2 regions of the Roseibium sp. LAB1 genome follow, and region 1 is predicted to be linked to the other one. Evidence: predicted binding sites of a transcription regulator. Region 1 holds the regulator's gene; the other holds the start of a gene.

The links. Region 1 encodes HrcA, which represses chaperone genes, less so after heat shock. Its sites were predicted from a motif close to GTTAGCACTCNCNNNNNGNGAGTGCTAAC; they were not measured.
Region 2: the regulator HrcA is predicted to act here: its motif matches at 2,069-2,097, upstream of groES (co-chaperone GroES).

The regions. Positions count from the first base shown of each region.
Region 1 covers NZ_BAAGIB010000003.1:124,513-128,931, reverse strand. The annotation lists gene ACYQ54_RS18470 (ActS/PrrB/RegB family redox-sensitive histidine kinase) at 1-460, opposite strand, end outside; gene secB (protein-export chaperone SecB) at 659-1,159, shown strand; gene ACYQ54_RS18460 (HesA/MoeB/ThiF family protein) at 1,392-2,195, opposite strand; gene hrcA (heat-inducible transcriptional repressor HrcA) at 2,292-3,341, opposite strand; gene rph (ribonuclease PH) at 3,535-4,248, shown strand; gene rdgB (RdgB/HAM1 family non-canonical purine NTP pyrophosphatase) at 4,261-4,419, shown strand, end outside.
Region 2 covers NZ_BAAGIB010000002.1:1,099,102-1,103,520, forward strand. The annotation lists gene ACYQ54_RS14955 (sigma-54-dependent transcriptional regulator) at 1-1,157, shown strand, start outside; gene ACYQ54_RS14960 (hypothetical protein) at 1,342-1,917, shown strand; gene groES (co-chaperone GroES) at 2,198-2,485, shown strand; gene groL (chaperonin GroEL) at 2,543-4,183, shown strand.

The DNA of each region.
Region 1 (4,419 bases):
CGTCGCCGACAGGCCATGGCAGGGGCAGGTGCAGGACGGCAACAAGGCTGGCGCAGGCCGTGGCCAGAATGCCGAGGATGATGGTGTAGCGTGCCGACAAGCCGGTTGCGGACACCATGACCGGAGCCATCAGCAGGAACGCAAACGGATTGCCGAGGCCGCCGGTCAGGAACAAGAGCCCGCTCATCTGCAGAATGTCGTAGGCAAGCTGCAGGGTTGCGGCGCGTTCCGACAGGCGCATGGCCGAGGGCCAGCGGATCTTCAGAAAGATGTTCAGCCAGGCGGACAGCGCCACCATGGCAAAGGCGGGCCCCGCCGGCATGGGGTAGCCGAGACCCACATGAACCACCAGCAAGGCCGCCGACTGGCCACCCACGGCAAGCCAGCGCAGGCGGACCAGCGTGTCGAGTTTCAGGCGCCGGTGCGGCAGGGTGATATTGGATGTCGGTTGTTCGTGCATCTGAACTTCTTGGGGAACGGCTACTTCCCCCTTTTGAAGCGGATTCAGGCGGCTGGCAAGGCCGGGGCTCTTGTGCCGACAAGGCGTAAGTGGTAGCCACCCGCTAACACGGTTGTCCGGATCACGCGGGCCGGCGGCCAGCCGGAGGGATTTTATAGCTCTTCATTTCAGATCAGCACCGCGCAACGGAATGAGATGATGACCGACACCAATGACGGCGGCGCTCAGCCGCAGGCGGAAAGCGCAGCTGCGCCGGGCATGCACATCCTTGGCCAGTACATCAAGGACCTGTCTTTTGAAAACCCGAATGCGCCGCGCGCCCTGGCGCAGGGCGACCAGCCGAAGCTCGACATCAACGTCAACGTCGGTGCCCAGCAGATCAGCGACGACCAGTTCGAAGTTGTCCTGACCCTGACCGCCAAGGCCGAGCGCCCGGACATGGTGATGTTCAACGTCGAGCTGGTCTACGCAGGTCTCTTCAAGATCACCGGCGTGCCGAAAGAGCACATGCACCCGTTCGTGATGATCGAATGCCCGCGCATGATCTTCCCGTTCGCACGCAACATCCTTTCCGAAGCCACCCGCAACGGCGGCTTCCCGCCGCTGATGCTCGACCCGATCGACTTCGCCCAGCTCTACCGCCAGAACATGGCCCAGCAGGCTGCCACTCAGCAGGCCGGCGAGCAGAAGCCGAACTAAGGTCGCACGTTTCTAGTGTTTCACAAAACCCGCGCCGGGCAACCGGCGCGGGTTTTTGTTTGACCTTTTGACACCTGGACCCGTGCCAACAATGCACACCATTGTCATCCCGTCCCCAGTGCAGCAGGGAGCCGGGACTATTGGGCCCGCCCTGGAAGGGGGCGTTTAACCTCTGGCGGATATTGAAATGTTCCAGGCTCCCGCTTGGCGGGGGCAGCCATGGAGGAAATCCTCACGCCTCCTCCAGCAGCTCCGCCCAGCTTTTCGGAGTGTCACCGTTGAGCGGGTTTTTCGCGGAGCGCTTGTAGCGGATGGTTTCCATGCGCACGGTTCTGGCGTCGAACAGGATCATCCGGCCGACAAGCCCCTCGCCGGTCCCTGTCAGTTCCTTCAGCACTTCCATTGCCTGCATGGCACCGATGATGCCCGTCAGCGCACCCAGGATACCTGCCTGGGCACAGGTCGGCAGCAGGCCGTCACGCGGCTTTTTCGGGAACAGGCAGCGATAGGTCGGGTTGGGCGCGCCGTCCGCACCGGTTTCATAGGGCTTCAAGGTGGTCAGCGACCCGTCGAACTGGCCGACCGCTGCCGTCACCAGCGGCTTTTGCGCAAAGAAGCAGGCATCGGAAGCAAGGTAGCGGGTGTCGAAATTGTCCGATCCGTCCACCACCAGATCGTAGCGGGAAATGAGCTGCATGGCATTGTGGCCGGCAAGGCGGGTCGGGTACGGCTCAACCTTCACATTGGGGTTCAGCCGCGCGATTGCCTCCGCCGCGCTGGCCACCTTCGGCTCGCCAAGCTGGTCGGTATCATGGATTACCTGCCGTTGCAGGTTGGAGAGCGAGACCGTGTCGTCGTCGGCAACACCGAGCGTGCCGACACCGGCAGCCGCCAGATATTGCAGCACCGGCGCACCGAGGCCGCCGGCGCCGATCACCAGCACGCGGGCATTCTTAAGCTTCTGCTGGCCCGCGCCGCCGATTTCCTGCAGCACGATGTGGCGGGCGTAGCGTTCCAGTTCGGCTGGCGAAAGCATGTCGGATCCTGTCTGGCGGGTGTCGGGTACAGATGGGGGTGGAGCGGGCGGCAGGTCAAGCCCTCGCCGGCCTGGAGAAACCGGACGCCTGCGCGCTTATCCGAGGATCCGGCTGACCAGCCGGGCCGTGTAATCGACCATCGGGATCACCCGGGCGTAGTTCAGCCGGGTCGGGCCGATGACGCCGAGAACGCCGACAATGCGCTGGTTGCTGTCCCTGTAGGGCGACACCACCAGGGAAGATCCGGATAGCGAGAACAGGTTGTTCTCCGACCCGATGAAGATGCGCACGCCGTCGCCCTTTTCGGCGAGACCCAGCAATTGGATCAGGTCCTTCTTGCTTTCAAGGTCGTCGAACAGCAGGCGGATGCGCTCCAGATCCTCGACCGCGTCGAGGTCGGTCAGGAGGTTGGACCGGCCCCGTACGATCAGCGTGCCCGGATCGGTGGCGCTTTCACCACCCCAGACCGCAAGACCCGCATCAATGACCTTCTGGCTCAGGAGATCGAGTTCAGCCTGATCCGCGTCGCGCACCTTTTCCAGTTCGGAACGGATTTCAGACAAGGTCCGCCCCTTGATCTGGGCATTCAGGTAATTGCCGGCTTCCACCAGCGCCGAGGACGGCAGGTCGCCCGGCAGATCGACCACGCGGTTTTCAACGGACCCGTCTTCGCTCACAAGGATCGCCAAGGCCTTCAGCGGTTCGATGCGCACGAATTCGATGTGTTTCAGGCGCATGTCCGACTTGTGGGTCAGAACCACGCCGGCACCCATGGAAAGACCGGACAGCATCTGGCTGGCTTCCGTCAGTACCTGTTCGGCGGAATTGGCTTTCTGCGATGCCCGCACCTGGGCATCGATCGCCCGGCGTTCGTCCTGGGTCAGGTCACCCACTTCCAGCAGCGCATCGACGAAGAAGCGCAGCCCGATTTCGGTCGGTAGCCTGCCGGCGCTGGTATGGGGCGAATGCAGGAGACCCAGATGTTCCAGATCCGACATCACGTTGCGGACCGAGGCAGGCGACAGGGAAATGCCGAGTTTGCGCGAAACATTCCGGGATCCGACAGGTTCGCCGGTCTCCAGATATGTTTCCACGATCGAACGGAAGATTTCACGGGATCTCTTGTCGAGGTCGCTGAGGCTCAAGGCTTGTTCTCCGAATGTGACCGCTCACCGGGTCGACCGGGATTTCATGAAGAGATATAGGCGCAAAAGGGGTCTTGCGTGAAGTATCACAACGCAAGGCCTTTACGACGGAGGAAGTTGGGGTCTACAAGGCCTCAACGAATATACTGGAGAAACGGCGGTTTTTCCGGAAAGAAAGTCGAAAGGGATATGCATGCGTCCGTCCAAACGCGCAGCCGATGAACTCCGTGCGGTCACGCTGGAGCGCGGGGTCTCCAAACATGCCGAGGGGTCTTGCCTCGTCAAGTTCGGCGACACCCACGTATTGTGCACCGCCAGCCTGGAAGAGCGGGTTCCGCCCTGGTTGCGCGGACAGAACCGCGGCTGGGTGACGGCTGAATATGGCATGCTGCCACGCGCCACGGGCGATCGCATGCGCCGCGAAGCCAGCGCCGGCAAGCAGTCTGGCCGGACGCAGGAAATCCAGCGCCTGATCGGCCGCTCCCTGCGTGCCGTTGTCAGCCTGGAAGCGCTCGGCGAGAACCAGATCACGGTCGATTGCGACGTCATCCAGGCCGATGGCGGCACCCGTACGGCAGCCATCACCGGTGCCTGGGTCGCCCTGCGCGACTGCATCGAGTGGATGAAAGCCCGTGACATGGTGTCTGGCGAGGTCCTGAAGGATCATATCGCCGCCATTTCCTGCGGCATCTACGAAGGCGCACCGGTTCTCGATCTCGACTACGCCGAGGACAGCACCGCCGAAACGGATGCCAACTTCGTCCTGACCGGCTCCGGCGGCATCGTCGAGATCCAGGGCACGGCGGAAGGCGCACCGTTCTCCGAAGAGGAATTCGGCAAGCTTCTGGGCCTTGCCAAGCTGGGCATCGGCAAGCTCGTCGATCTTCAGAAAATGGCCATTCTCTAAGGGCGCCAAACCATGAGCCACCGCAAGCTGGAACCGGGCAAACTGGTTGTCGCAAGCCACAACAAGGGCAAGATCCGCGAGATCAACGAACTGCTTCAGCCTTACGGCTTCGAAGTGATCTCCGCGGGAGATCTGGACCTGCCGGAACCGGACGAGACAGGTGTCACGTTC
Region 2 (4,419 bases), on a different contig from region 1:
AACCCTTCTCCCTGGACGCGCTTGCTTCCAAGATCTCCTTCCAGTTGAAACAGCGCCGGCCCGTCCAGCAGCAAGCACCCGCAGCCTCCCAGAACGTGCAACCTTCCGTTTCGTCGCAGGAGCTTTCCGTGCCTCCGGTCCGGATGGCTTCCGTCAGAACGCAATCCTCCGGGATGAACCGGCTTGTAGGCAACTCTGCCCAGATGCGCGACATTCACGACCAGATCGGTCGCATGGCGCCGTCGCAGGCTCCGGTCTTCATCACAGGTGAATCGGGAACGGGCAAGGAACTGTGCGCCACGGCGGTGCACGACCTGTCCGAACGCCGCTCCAACCGCTTCGTGACGCTGAATTGCGCCGCCATTCCGCGGGACCTGATCGAAAGTGAGATCTTCGGATATGTCCGCGGCGCCTTTACCGGTGCAGCCGACAACCGGGTGGGCGCAGCCGAACAGGCCGACGGCGGCACGCTGTTCCTGGACGAGATCGGCGAGATGGACCTTCTGCTGCAGAGCAAGCTGCTGCGCTTCCTGCAGACGGGCACCTTTCAGCGCCTGGGTGATACACATACCCGCAAGGTGGACGCGCGCATCATCTGCGCCACCAACCGGAATCCGGTTCAGGAAATTTCCGCCGGCCGCTTCCGCGAGGACCTTTACTACCGCCTGCACGTACTGCCGATCCATCTTCCGCCGCTCAGGGAGCGCCGGGACGATATCCTGCCGCTGGCCGAAACCTTCCTCGAACGCTATTCGGCGGAAGAGCGGCGCGGTTTCAGAGGGTTCGACGCAGACGCAGAAGCCCGGATCGTTTCCTATTCATGGCCGGGCAATGTTCGCCAACTGGAAAACACAATCCGGCAAATCGTGGTCATGAACGACGGTGCAGCGGTCACCTATGACATGCTGCCGCTGGTCATCCGCGACCAGAGCAGCCGCCCGGGGACCTTGATCGACCTGTCCCGCGAGCGGTCCCGCGCAGCCCCGCCAAGCCGGCCGTTCGGTACCATCGAGCCGCTCTGGGCTCAGGAACGGCGCATCATCGAAGATGCTCTTGATGCGTTCGATGGCAATATCGCCATGGCCGCCGCTGCTCTCGAGATCAGTCCTTCGACCATCTACCGCAAGCGCCAGTCCTGGATGGCCCGCAGCATGTGAGCAAGGAGGCCGGCGATGCGTTCACCGCAATCCGGTTTTCTTCTTTCGCGGATAACGTGCAGAGCCCCGTGAAAACCGGCGTTTACCGCGCCGCACACATTGTCTTGTTTAATCGGACAAGTCGGTCTATATCGGCAAAATCGCTGAAAACGACAAGATTTAAAGGCGTGCGGGGATAATGATGATGCTGGTGGGAAGTCGTGCTTCGAGGCAGATGCTGTCTGCTGTTCTGATCGCAACCGGAATGTCTGCAGGGCTGATGTCCGCGCAGGCGCAATCCCCCACCAGTCCTCCGGAAGCTTTCCAGAACGCGCTTGCCGCCCTTGATGAGGCATGGACTGCAGCCGGGCTTTCCTTCACGGTCGCGACCTTCTCTTCCAGTCCCGGCACCGGCTACGGTCAATATACACCGCGCAGCGATGCCGTCTTTGCAGATGGCGAGGCTCTTACTGTCTATGCGGAACCGGTCGGTTACGCCTTTCAGGAATCCGATGGCGGTTTTGCCTATGAGTTGACGGCGGACTACAAGCTGCTGACCAAGTCCGGCCAGGTGCTGGCGGAACAGGAAAACTTTGCGACCTTCGCCGGCAGCGGCCGCTCCAAGCAGCGGGAATTGTCCGCCGCCCTCACCTTCCAGTTCAGCGGCCTGCCGGCCGGTGACTATCAGCTGGAAACCAGTTTTTCGGACAAGGTCGGCGGGGAAACCAGTGCCTTCACGCTGCCGTTCAGCGTCACCGGAAACACCTCCGGCGCAAACTGAGCAATCAGCGCGGCCGGGACGCCGGCTGTGCCTTGAAACCGCCGTTTTGGGAGCCGATGACTTCGGCTTGGGCGGTTCCGCCCCGATTGCGATTAAATTATCGTCACAAAGCATTGACAAGCTGACCACAGCTACATAAATCCATGGCGCTGTTAGCACTCGCTGTTAAGGAGTGCTAATTGGTGACGGGAGGCAATTTCCTTCCGTGCAACGAAACCCAATGTTCATGTCTCGCGCGCTGCCTATTGCGTGGGGCGCGCCCATGAGAGGAAACAGTGTTATGGCATTTCGTCCACTGCACGACCGTGTCGTCGTTCGCCGCGTAGATTCTGAAGCAAAGACTGCTGGCGGCATTATCATTCCGGACACCGCTAAGGAAAAGCCTCAGGAAGGCGAAATCATCGCCATCGGCACCGGCGCCCGCAAGGACAACGGCGAGATCGTACCGCTCGACGTCAAGGCTGGCGACCGCGTTCTGTTCGGCAAGTGGTCCGGCACCGAAGTCAAGATCGACGGTGAAGACCTCCTGATCATGAAGGAATCCGACATCATGGGCGTGATCGCGTAACCACTCGCGAACCGCTTCTGATCTCAATTCAAATTCCAAAATAAGTGAGACGACCACATGTCTTCTAAAGAAGTAAAATTCGGTTCCGACGCTCGCGAGCGCATGCTGCGCGGCGTGGACACTCTCGCAAATGCCGTCAAGGTAACCCTCGGCCCGAAAGGCCGTAACGTCGTTCTCGACAAGTCCTTCGGCGCACCGCGCATCACCAAGGACGGTGTCTCGGTTGCCAAGGAAATCGAACTGGAAGACAAGTTCGAAAACATGGGCGCCCAGATGGTGCGCGAAGTGGCTTCCAAGACCAACGACATCGCTGGCGACGGTACCACCACCGCAACCGTTCTGGCCCAGTCCATCGTCAAGGAAGGCGCCAAGGCTGTTGCAGCCGGCATGAACCCGATGGACCTGAAGCGCGGCGTCGATCTCGCTGCTGCTGAAGCCGTCAAGGCTCTGACCGCTGCCTCCAAGACCATCACCACTTCCGCTGAAGTGGCACAGGTCGGCACGATCTCCGCTAACGGCGACGAGCAGGTCGGCAAGGACATTGCCGAAGCGATGCAGAAAGTCGGCAACGAAGGCGTGATCACCGTCGAGGAAGCAAAGTCCCTCGAAACGGAACTCGAAGTCGTTGAAGGCATGCAGTTCGACCGCGGCTACCTGTCTCCTTACTTCGTCACCAACGCTGACAAGATGATGGCTGACCTGGAAAAGCCGTACATCCTGCTGCACGAAAAGAAGCTCTCCAACCTGCAGGCCATGCTGCCGATCCTGGAAGCTGTTGTTCAGTCTTCCCGTCCGCTGCTGATCATTGCTGAAGACGTCGAAGGCGAAGCACTCGCTACCCTCGTCGTCAACAAGCTGCGTGGCGGCCTGAAGATTGCTGCCGTCAAGGCTCCGGGCTTCGGCGACCGCCGCAAGGCCATGCTGGAAGACATCGCGATCCTGACCGGCGGTACCGTGATCTCCGAAGATCTCGGCATCAAGCTTGAGAACGTGACCCTCGACATGCTCGGCACCGCCGAGAAGGTGTCCATCACCAAGGAAAACACCACCATCGTTGACGGTGCTGGTTCCAAGGACGACATCAACGGCCGCGTTTCCCAGATCAAGGCTCAGATCGAAGAAACCACTTCCGATTACGACCGTGAGAAGCTCCAGGAGCGTCTTGCTAAGCTTGCAGGCGGCGTTGCCGTGATCCGCGTTGGCGGTGCGACCGAAATCGAAGTGAAAGAGAAAAAAGACCGCGTCGACGACGCTCTGAACGCAACCCGCGCTGCCGTTGAAGAAGGCATCGTCCCGGGTGGCGGTACCGCTCTCCTGCGTGCCAAGAAGGCCGTTGAAGGCCTGAAGTCTGACAACGCAGACATCGCAGCCGGTATCAAGATCGTCCTGCGCGCTCTGGAAGCTCCGATCCGTCAGATCGCTGAAAACGCTGGTGTCGAAGGCTCCATCGTTGTTGGCAAGATCCAGGAAAACGACGATCCGTCCTTCGGCTTCAACGCTCAGACCGAACAGTTCGTCAACATGATCGAAGCTGGCATCATCGACCCGACCAAGGTTGTCCGTACTGCTCTGCAGGACGCAGCTTCCGTCGCTGGTCTGCTGATCACCACCGAAGCCATGGTTGCCGAACTGCCGAAGAAAGACGCTCCGGCAATGCCGGGTGGCGACATGGGCGGTATGGGCGGCATGGGCTTCTAAGAAGCCCAAAGCTCAAAAGCTTTATCGAAAGGGCGGTCTTCGGACCGCCCTTTTTGTTTGCCGCCCATCATTTAGGTTTGTGCCGCGATGCGGCACGGGGAGCGGCATGGACATCCAAGAAGCCCAAAGCTCAAAAGCTTTATCGAAAGGGCGGTCTTCGGACCGCCTTTTTTGTTTGCCGCCCATCATTTAGGTTTGTGCCGCGGTGCGGCACGGGGAGCGGCATGGACATCCAA